DNA from 3 places in the Streptomyces sp. 2323.1 genome. Region 1 is predicted to be linked to each of the others. Evidence: riboswitches for the same ligand, from Rfam matches in the RefSeq annotation. Region 1 holds a riboswitch; each other region holds the start of a gene.
What was found. A riboswitch is a leader RNA that binds a small molecule or an ion and turns the genes downstream of it on or off. The one in region 1 is predicted to bind cyclic di-AMP.

Region 2: linked by a shared signal. The riboswitch ahead of CPH93_RS18455 (M23 family metallopeptidase) and the one ahead of CPH93_RS20735 (LysM peptidoglycan-binding domain-containing protein) in region 1 are both predicted to bind cyclic di-AMP.
Region 3: linked by a shared signal. The riboswitch ahead of CPH93_RS13185 (C40 family peptidase) and the one ahead of CPH93_RS20735 (LysM peptidoglycan-binding domain-containing protein) in region 1 are both predicted to bind cyclic di-AMP.

What each region holds. Positions count from the first base shown of each region.
Region 1 is NZ_LT907981.1:4,809,825-4,813,089, reverse strand. Features, by position in the region: gene eno (phosphopyruvate hydratase) at 1-867, opposite strand, end outside; gene CPH93_RS20735 (LysM peptidoglycan-binding domain-containing protein) at 1,207-1,872, opposite strand; cyclic di-AMP (ydaO/yuaA leader) riboswitch at 1,880-2,047, opposite strand; gene CPH93_RS20730 (transglycosylase family protein) at 2,299-3,265, opposite strand, start outside.
Region 2 is NZ_LT907981.1:4,313,431-4,316,695, forward strand. Features, by position in the region: gene CPH93_RS18445 (PP2C family protein-serine/threonine phosphatase) at 1-18, shown strand, start outside; gene CPH93_RS18450 (DUF2332 family protein) at 48-1,208, opposite strand; cyclic di-AMP (ydaO/yuaA leader) riboswitch at 1,500-1,646, shown strand; gene CPH93_RS18455 (M23 family metallopeptidase) at 1,658-2,800, shown strand; gene CPH93_RS18460 (aldo/keto reductase) at 2,900-3,265, shown strand, end outside.
Region 3 is NZ_LT907981.1:3,189,769-3,193,033, reverse strand. Features, by position in the region: gene CPH93_RS13195 (C40 family peptidase) at 1-31, opposite strand, end outside; gene CPH93_RS13190 (hypothetical protein) at 356-709, shown strand; gene CPH93_RS13185 (C40 family peptidase) at 956-2,101, opposite strand; cyclic di-AMP (ydaO/yuaA leader) riboswitch at 2,109-2,278, opposite strand; gene pcrA (DNA helicase PcrA) at 2,579-3,265, shown strand, end outside.

The sequences.
Region 1 (3,265 bases):
GTCCTCGAACAGCGGGTCCTCGATGGAGACCAGCGGGTAGGCCGCCACCAGCTCCTCGTAGTACTCGGTCATCTCGGCGGCCGAGCGGTCCTTGCCCTCGAACTGGTACTTGCCGTCCTTGTAGAACTCGGAGGCGGCGACGTCCAGCGCGAGCGCGATGTCCTGGCCGGGGGCGTAACCGGCCTGCTTGATGGCCTCCAGGATGAGGTCGAGGGCCTCGCGGTTGGAGCCCAGGTTGGGGGCGAAGCCGCCCTCGTCACCGAGGCCGGTGGACAGCCCGCGCTCCTTCAGGACCTTCTTGAGGGTGTGGTAGACCTCGGCGCCCCAGCGCAGCGCCTCGGAGAAGGACTCCGCGCCGATCGGGGCGATCATGAACTCCTGGATGTCCACGTTGGAGTCGGCGTGCGACCCGCCGTTGAGGATGTTCATCATCGGGACGGGCAGGACGTGCGCGTTCGGGCCGCCCAGGTAGCGGAACAGCGGGAGGTCGCTGGCCTCGGAGGCGGCGTGCGCGACGGCGAGGGAGACGCCCAGGATGGCGTTGGCGCCGAGCGAGCCCTTGTTGTCGGTGGCGTCCAGGTCGAACATCGCCTGGTCGATCAGCCGCTGCTCGGTCGCGTCGTAGCCGACGAGCTCCGGGCCGATCTGCTCGATGACGGCCAGGACGGCCTTCTCCACACCCTTGCCGAGGTAGCGGTTCGGGTCACCGTCACGAAGCTCGATGGCCTCGAAGGCACCGGTGGAGGCGCCGGACGGCACGGCGGCACGGCCGGTGCTGCCGTCGTCGAGGCCGACCTCGACCTCGACCGTGGGATTACCTCGCGAGTCGAGAATTTCGCGGGCTACGACGACGTCGATCGACGGCACGTTGTCTCCTTCGTGGGTGTCTGGCGTTCTGCTGCATGAGCCTAACGGCCCCGGGCGCGTCCGCCTGCCCTTGGCCCGCTCCGTGGGACGGAATTGCCGAATGAAGAGCCCAAAGGCCCTGTTCACGGGACCTTTGGGCCCTTGTTCGCCAACCGGGACAAGGAGTGGATCGCAGCCGGTCACCGGCGTGCGGCCGCAGCGGATCTCACCCGGGTGCGACCCGGGGTGTGAGAAACCCCGCCGCGGCGCGCTGGGGGGAAGGGCGCGCCGGGCGGGGCTGTCTCACCGAGGAAGCGGGCCCGCCGCTCGGGCCTGCCGGAGTCCCGGTGAGGAGGTGGCTCAGACGTTGAGCTTCTGGCCCGGGAGGATCAGGTTCGGGTTGCCGCCGATGACCGACTTGTTGGCCTCGTAGACCGACTTCCAGCTGGTGCCGTGAGCCTTGGCGATCTTGGCGAGGGTGTCGCCCGCCTTGACGGTGTAGTTGCCGTGGCCCATGGACTTGCGCTCGGTGGAGCGCGAGGCACGCTTCTCGGGCGCGACCGGGGCCTTCTTGGCCTCGGTCTTGGTGTCCTGCTGCGGGGCGGACTTGGTCTGCGCCGAGGAGCCGGAGGTGTCGACGTTCGCGGCGGGGCCGCCGGCGGTCAGGTTGCCGGCACCGGCGCAGCTCCAGGCGCCCGGGCCCTGGATGGCGAGGAGCTTCTCGGCGGCGGCGATCTGCTGGCTCTTGGAGGCCAGGTCGGCACGCGGCGCGTACTGGGTACCGCCGGCGGCGGCCCAGCTGGAGTTGGAGAACTGCAGGCCACCGTAGTAGCCGTTACCGGTGTTGATCGACCAGTTGCCGCCGGACTCGCACTGGGCGACCTTGTCCCAGGTGCTGACGGAGGCGGCGGAGGCGGAGGTGGCGCCCATCAGCGGGACGGCCACGGCAGCGCCGGCGATACCGGCGAGGGTGGCGACGCGGACGGCCTTGGAGGGACGACTGTGCTTGCCTTTGTTGATCAGCATGGTTCGTTCGTTTCCTCACCGGCGCCTACGAGGTGAGCTGTCGGGTTCGGGCTGTGAGTTGCCCGGCCGGATGCGCTGGCGCATCCGTCTTCACCCCAAGCCGGTCGCCCGCTTTCGCGGGCGGGGCCGGCACTTACCTTGGTTCCCCCGCTCCTGCCTACGGCGCTTGCGCGTCAACTGCCCCCGATCACCGGCAGGATTCGGCGTGTGACCGGAGGGCCCGCTTTGGCGAGCGGTCCTGACGTTAAGCAGCAACCCCCTTGGTGTTCAAACCCCACCATCTGAACCAAGTTGACCGATTTCGATCACGAGTGGGGCACATCTCCGCAGGTGGGACGCGGTGCGGCGGGGGCGGACGGTTCTTCGCCCCCTGAGGTCAACGAGACCCTTGTCTCACTTTCACCAAAGGGGGCGAAGGGGGGCGAACTAGCCTGCGTTCTGCCCGAGATCGAGCACCTGGCCGGGCTGGATCAGGTCCGCGTCGGAGCCGATGACGCCCTCGTTGCGGTCGTAGAGCGCGCCCCAGCCGCCGGGCAGCCGGTGGGCCGTGGCGATGGCTGACAGGCTGTCACCGGGCCGCACGGTGTAGTCGCCGTCGGCCGCCGGGCCCGTACGGTGCGCGTCGCCGCCGCGCGAGGCGTGCCGGCCGCCGGAGGCCCGGCCGCCGTCCTCGTCGCCCTGACTGTCCTGACCGCCCTGACCTGCTTCGTTGTCCGCATCGCCGCGGTGCCGGCCCGGTGCGGGCGTCTCCTGCGGCGTGCCGGAGGTGTCCGGACGGCTGCCGGCGTCGGACGGGTCGGCGGACGGCGAGGGGTCCTCCTGCCGGTCGCCGGGCGTCGCGGCGCCGGACGGGTCGGGCTTGCCGGACGGGTCGCCGCTGCGGTCGGTGTCCGGGGCGTCGGGCGACGGGGTCGGCTCGTCGGACGGCCGGCTGTCCGTGTCGTCGCCCGGCTCGTCCTGCGTGCCCGTGGAGTCCGAGCCGTCGTGCATGCCGGAGGATCCGGGCTGGTCCCAGGGGTCCGGGGAGTCCCCGCCGTCGGACGGGGCGGGCTCCGGGGTGCTGGTGCTGCCGGGGTTGACCTCCGGCGCACGGCCGTCCTGGGTCAGCCCGGCGCTCGCCGCGCAGCTGGTCCAGACGTCCGGACCGCGGTGGTCGAGGATCGACTCGGCCACCGCGATCTGCTGGGCGCGGCTGGCGAGGTCGGGGCGCGAGGCGTAGGCCGAGCCGCCGTAGTTGTCCCACATCTCCTGGGTCAGCTGGAGGCCGCCGTAGTAGCCGTTGCCCGAGGCCGCGCTCCACACCCCGCCGCTCTCGCACTGGGCGACCTTGTCCCAGGTCGTGGTGTCGGCGGCGTGGGCGCCGCTCGCGCCGAGCAGCGGCAGGGCGATGCCG
Region 2 (3,265 bases), 500 kb from region 1:
CGGCCGATGGGGGAGTAAGGGTGGGGCCGTAGGGGGCGGGCCGGGGCTCAGCTCGCCGGTGCGGGTGCCGCGCCCGGCAGCCGGTGCAGGCTCTGCCCGTACGGGCCGGTGACGGCGACCGGGCGTCCGTCCAGGGCGAGGGTGAGGCGGGTGTACTGCGGGTCCGGGTGGGGCGAGCGGTGCGTGGGCGGGGTGAGCCACGGCAGGACGGAGTGCGGCTCGTGGGAGATCCAGTGCCCGCCGCCGGGCCGGGCGTCCAGCAGCGACCGTACGAGACGCGCGAACTCCTCCCGGCGGGCGGGCGGAAGGCCGCCCAGCGCGGCGCTGTGGAAGATGGCCAGGGTGGCCTCGGGCGGCGCCTCGGCGGCGAGTGCGGGCAGTTCGCCGAGCGGATCGCCGCGCACGATCCGCGGCCGCGGCGCCGCCCGCACCGCCTCGACGGCCGCCGACAGCCGCGCCGCCCGCTCCTCGTCGCCCGGCCAGACGCACGCCTGCAGCCAGCGCAGATCGTCCGGCTCGGCGACCGGGTCGAGCGGATCGGGAGCGATACCCGCCCGCCAGACGATCGTTGGCAGCGGGCCGGCCAGCTCATGGGCCGCCCAGTCCGTACGGCATCCGAAGACCGCCGGGCTCCCCGGTGCCCCGGCCTCGATCTCGACACGAGGGCCCGCACCGTCGGCCCGTCCTGGCCCCTCTTCCGTCTCCTCCGCTTCGTCCGCATACGGGGTGTGCGCGTAGCGGTATCGATAGCGGTCGGGATGCAGGCCCAGCCCCGCGGACGACCCGGCCTCCAGTAGTGCCAGCGGCTGTGGCAGGCCGGCGAGCAGCGGCAGCAGGGCGGCGCAGCGGGCCGGTTCGTCGGCCTGGGGGGTGCGCCGCATCACGACCGCGCGCACCTCGTCCCAGTGCCGGACCGTCCACTCGCGCCAGCGTGTGTACGCGGCCGCACCGCGCGGGCCCAGATCGGCGTGCGGGCCGTCGAGATGGCGGACGGCGGCGAGCAGCAGGGCCGGCTGCTGCTTCCCGCCGGCGGGCAGCGACCCCGACAGCAGCTCGCAGAACTCTTGGTCCTGACCGATCCGCGCGCTCAACTCCTCGTGCGCCTCGGACCGTCCCTGCGCCTCGCGCCAGGAGAACTCCCGGTATCGCTCCGCCACTGCCCACGCGCCACCGGCGGCGCCCGCGACGTTCCCGGTGTTGACGACCATGATCCGACGTTACTGCTCTCACGTTCCGTCACTGAGGGGCACCCCTCCGCATAACAACTGACGCACAATCAGCGCGAGATCGTTTAGAGCCGGGCGGGCAACTCGTCCGGTTGCGACCTCGATGGGCCGAGAAGTCCAGGCCAGAGCTCGGGTACCGGCCGTATGGATTCGCGGGAAGGCTTGGAATTCGGATGCGATCTCTATTACTGTCCGATAACGGAGCGCGGTCGTCCCAGCCGCCGCAAGAGGCGGCACCGTGCGCCGACGCCGAATCCCGCACGCGCTTTTCACGCACCCCCAGCACCTCGAACTGCACCAAGGGAACCGGGGAACCACTTCCTTGGGGTGAATCGGACGCCCTCCGCCAGCGGGCGCCCGTAGGAGACCTTCCTGCTCCGAACCCGTCAGCTAACCCGGTAGGCGAGAAGGAAGGAAAGGAGTGCGCCTCCGTGGCGTCCAACAGGCCTGCCCCCGAGGGTCCGTCCGCCTACGAGATCGATGACCGAGGTGTCTTCCCGGGCCCTGGTGATGGTGCCTTCCCGGGCCCCGGTGATCCGGACGGGAACGGCGACGGTCCGTGGGAGGAATGGAATCCCACCGAAGAATCCGTCCGATCCGTCCGCGGTAAGCACCGGGTGGCCAAGCAGCGCTCAGGCGGCCTCGCCCGCGGCGGCACGGTCCTGGGCGTCGGCGTGATCGCTGCGGTCGGCGCGAGCGGAATGGCCTCGGCCGAGGACCGCCCGCCGGTTCCGATCTCGATGCCCGACGTCGGCGGGATGGCCGACGGCCTCTCCGACGCGCTCCCGGATGCGGCGTCCCTCCCCGTCGTCGGTGGCCTCATATCGGACGCGGACCCCTCCGCGGCGCCGGCTTCCGGCTCCACGGTTGCCGCCGCCTCCGGCCCCCTCACCCAGGCCACCCGCGCGGGCGCGGAGGACGGGTCCGCCGGCCCCGGTGAGGCGCTGCGCAGCCGGATCCTCCAGCAGGCCGACGCGCAGCAGGGCGCCGCCGAGGAGGAGGCCCGCGACACCGCCGAACACAGCGCTGTCCAGCAGGCCGCGAAGGAAGCCACCGCCCACCAGGCGTCGGCCGAGAAGGCCGCAGCCGCCAAGAAGGCAGCCGAGATGGAGGCCAAGCGCCAGGCCGAAGAAGCGGCCCGTCGGAAGGCGGAGGCCGAGCGCCTCGCCAAACTGGCACAGAGCTATACCGCCCCCGTCGCCTCCTTCACCTTGACCGCCGGCTTCGGCGAGTCCGGCGACCGCTGGGCCGCGGACCACACCGGACAGGACTTCGCCGCACCGACCGGCACACCCGTCAAGGCCGTCCACTCCGGCACCATCACCCAGGCCGGCTGGGCGGGCTCGTACGGCTACCGCATCGTCCTCACCCTCGACGACGGCACCGAACTCTGGTTCTGCCATCTGTCCTCGATGGTGAAGACCTCCGGCAAGGTCAGCACCGGCGACGTCATCGCCCGCGTCGGCGCCACCGGCAACGTCACCGGCCCCCATCTCCACCTGGAGGTGCGCCCCGGCGCCGGCGACCCGATCGACCCGATTCCGTGGCTGCGGGACCACGGGATCAAGGTGTAACACCCCTGACGGCAGGCGCCGTTGGGCGCGGCCGCGCGAGGTGCGGCGTGGGCGGGAGGAGGCAGGAATAACTGCCGTCCCGCCGACGCTGCACCAAGCATGACCGCGACTCCAGCCCCCCGCACCCGCACGTCCCTCGGTTCGCTCTCCGTCTCCCGGCTCTCCCTCGGCGGCAATGTCTTCGGCTGGACGGCCGACGAGGCCGAGTCCTTCGCCGTGCTCGATGCGTACGTCGCGGGCGGCGGCAACTTCATCGACACCGCCGACGTCTACTCGGCGTGGGTCCCGGGCAACAAGGGCGGCGAGTCCGAGACCGTCATCGGCAACTGGCTGTCCTCACGCGGCAACCGCTCCGAGGTCGTCATCGCCACCAAGGTCGGCGCCCACCCGGCCTACAAGGGCCTGTCCGCCGCGACGATCAAGGCCGCGGTCGACGAGTCCCTGACCCGTCTGCGCACCGACTAC
Region 3 (3,265 bases), 1.6 Mb from region 1:
GCTTGCGGTGCGAGGCCACGGTGGCCGTCACTTCCTTCCCTTCGAGCCGGGGGCCGGCGGCGGTCCGTCACGGGGGCAACGAACCGCCGCCGCACCTCGCGGCGAGGCGGCCGACAGGACGCCGGTGGGGGGCCGGCGAAGGCGGGGAGTCGACCGCCTGGAGGAGGACGCTAAGCCTGGGTGTCGCGCCGGGGAGTCCGATTGCCCGGCATTGTTCGCTTTCGACCGGTGCCGGTGTGCGGATGACCGTGCCGTCGGCGGCTGCACGGCCGGTACCGGTCCGGCCTGACCGAAGCGACGATTGTGGGCGCCCTGCCCGCAGGGCCGTGCTATGCGGCGGCTACGATCCCGCACTATGGACGTAGTAATCAATCTCTTCGTCGGCCTGCACATCATCGGCATCGCCGCCCTGCTCGGCGGCTTCATGACCCAGATGAAGGCGATGGGCGCGGGCACCGCCCGCTTCGTGCCGGCCATGCTGCACGGCGCGCTGACGATGCTGGTCACCGGCGTCGCGCTGGTCGGCCTCAACGAGGCCCAGGGCCACCACGTCAACACCCTCAAGATCGGCATCAAGATGGCCGTGCTGGTGGTGATCCTCGCGCTGGTCTACGTCAAGCGGGACGAGGAGACGATCGCCAAGCCGCTCTTCGGCGCGGTCGGTGCGCTGACGATGGCCAACATCTTCATCGCGGTGCTCTGGACCTGAGCGGCGCCCCGGTTCGAGTCTGAGCGGCGCCCCGGTCCGGACCTGCCCGGCGCCCCGGTCCGGACCTGCCCGGCGTCCCGGTCCGGACCTGAGCGGCGCCCCGGGATTCCGGGCAAGCGGACCACCGCCCCACAACAGCACACCGCGCGGTCCTCGCACTCCGTATTCGGAGGCGACGGCCGCGCGGTGGCGTGTGGGGGGTGACCGTGGGGGGTGGTTCCGTGGGGGAGCGCAGGGCACTGGGCCTCAGCCCGGGCGGACGCTCCCGTAGATCGGCATGTAGTAGATCGATTCCTCCCGGACGCTGGCGCCCGGGTGCGGCGCGTGGATCATCTTGCCGCCGCCTATGTACATCCCGACGTGGCTGATGTCGTCGAAGAAGAAGACCAGGTCACCGGGTTGCAGATCCTTGGTGGCCACTCGCTGGCCGACCTTGACCTGGTCCCAGGTGGTCCGCGGCAGCGTGACGCCGGCCGCCTTCCACGCCGCCTGCGTCAGGCCCGAGCAGTCGTAGGAGCTGGGGCCGGTGGCGCCCCAGACGTACGGCTTGCCGATCTGCGCGCGGGCGAAGGCGAGCGCCTGCTCGGCCTTGGTGGAGGACGAGTCGCCGGTCGAGCTGCCGGTCCCGCCACCGGTCTGGCCGCCCGTCGAACCGCCGCCGTCCTGCTGCCGCTGGCGCTCGCGCTCCTGCTGCCTGCGCGCCTCCTCCTCGGCCTTGCGCTTGGCGGCCGCCTCCTTCTGGCGCTCCAGCGCGGCCAGCCGCGCCTTCTCCTGGGCGGTCAGCCGGGACAGCAGCTGACGGGCCTCGGACAGCTTGTCCTGGACGGAGCGCTTGGACTCCTTGAGGGAGGCCTGGGACTTCTGCAGCTGCTCCAGGCTGTCGGTCGCCTTGACCCGCTGGTGCGCCGCGGCGGCCGCCTGCTCCTGGTAGTCGGTGACGGCCTGCTTCTGCCGGCCGGTCAGCCGCTCCATGAGGTGGCTGCGGTCGAAGAACTGCTGCGGGTCCTTGGCGAGCATCAGCTGCGCCGTCGGGTTCATCCCACCGGTGCGGTACTGCGCCGAGGCGAACATGCCCAGCTGGTGCCGGGACCGGTTCATCTGCTCGGCACGCTTGGCGGCGGCATTGAGCAGCCCGTCGACGGTGTGGCGCTGTGCGTCGGCGCGCTCCTTGGCCCCGTTGTACTTCTCGGTGGCCAGCTCGGCCTGGTGGTAGAGGTCGTCGACCTTCTTCTTGACCTCTTCGATGGTGGGCTTGGGCGCTCGGGGGGCCGCGTCGGCGGACTGCGAGAGCAGGGTGACCGACGCGAGGGCCGCGGTGGTGAGCCCGGCAGCCGTACGGCGGCCTCCGGGCGAGGCGAGGACGCTGGTGCGCGGCTTGCGATGGGACGCCAAGGCCGGCAACTCCTTCCGTGGACCGCCTACCGGGTTAGCTGTCGGGTTCGGGCGGTGTCGATGACGGAAGGCTTGCCCTACGGTCCTGACGTCCGCCTGAGACGGCCGTACGGATCGATTCACCCCGGTGGTGCTGGTGGGTCCCCGGCTCCGGGTGCCGTGAGGCAGGGCCGGACTCGGCGCGGCGGCCCGTGCGGACGCTGTCGTACGCGGGGAGGCGGGCTGCCTGAGCGAGGACGTTAGCCAACTCGTGTGGCTCCTGTGAAGGCTGATGTTCGATATGCCCGAAACCTTTTTGTGACCTGAACGCGATCCGGGGGTTGTTGTGGCAGATGTCGGATTCGGGTAGACGACGCGCGCCCGGGCTGCCCCGGACCCGGCCCCCCGACCCGCGGACCGCCCCGCGAGCCCCGAATTCCGCCGACAATCGGCACTCCGCGGCGGGCTGTCAGTGCGGCGGCCTAGACTCGGTGGGCGATGAGCAGCCTCTTTGACGACAGCTTCCTGGCGGACCTCGGCCACAAGGGCGAGGAGCCCCCGCCGCCTCCCGAGGACGAGCACGAGCCGGCCCCCGAGGAGATCCCCGACGACCTCTTCGGCGGGAAATACGACGCGCCCGGCCCCCGGGAGACGTACTACCGCGACGGCGCCGCCCGCCCCGCCGTCGACCCCGCCGCGCTGCTCGAAGGCCTCAACGACGAGCAGAAGGCCGCCGTGGTGCACACCGGCGGCCCGCTGCTGATCGTCGCCGGCGCCGGCTCCGGCAAGACCCGGGTGCTCACCCACCGCATCGCTCATCTGCTGGCCGAGCGCCATGTCCACCCCGGCCAGATCCTCGCGATCACCTTCACCAACAAGGCCGCGGGCGAGATGAAGGAGCGCGTCGAGGAGCTCGTCGGCCCCCGGGCGAACGCCATGTGGGTCTCCACCTTCCACAGCGCCTGCGTCCGCATCCTGCGCCGCGAGTCCAAGAAACTGGGCTTCACCTCGTCCTTCTCGATCTACGACGCCGCCGACTCCAAGCGCCTGATGGCCCTGGTCTGCCGCGATCTGGATCTGGACCCCAAGCGCTACCCGCCCAAGTCCTTCAGCGCGAAGATCTCCAACCTCAAGAACGAGCTCATCGACGAGGAGACCTTCGCCGGGACGGCGTCCGACGGTTTT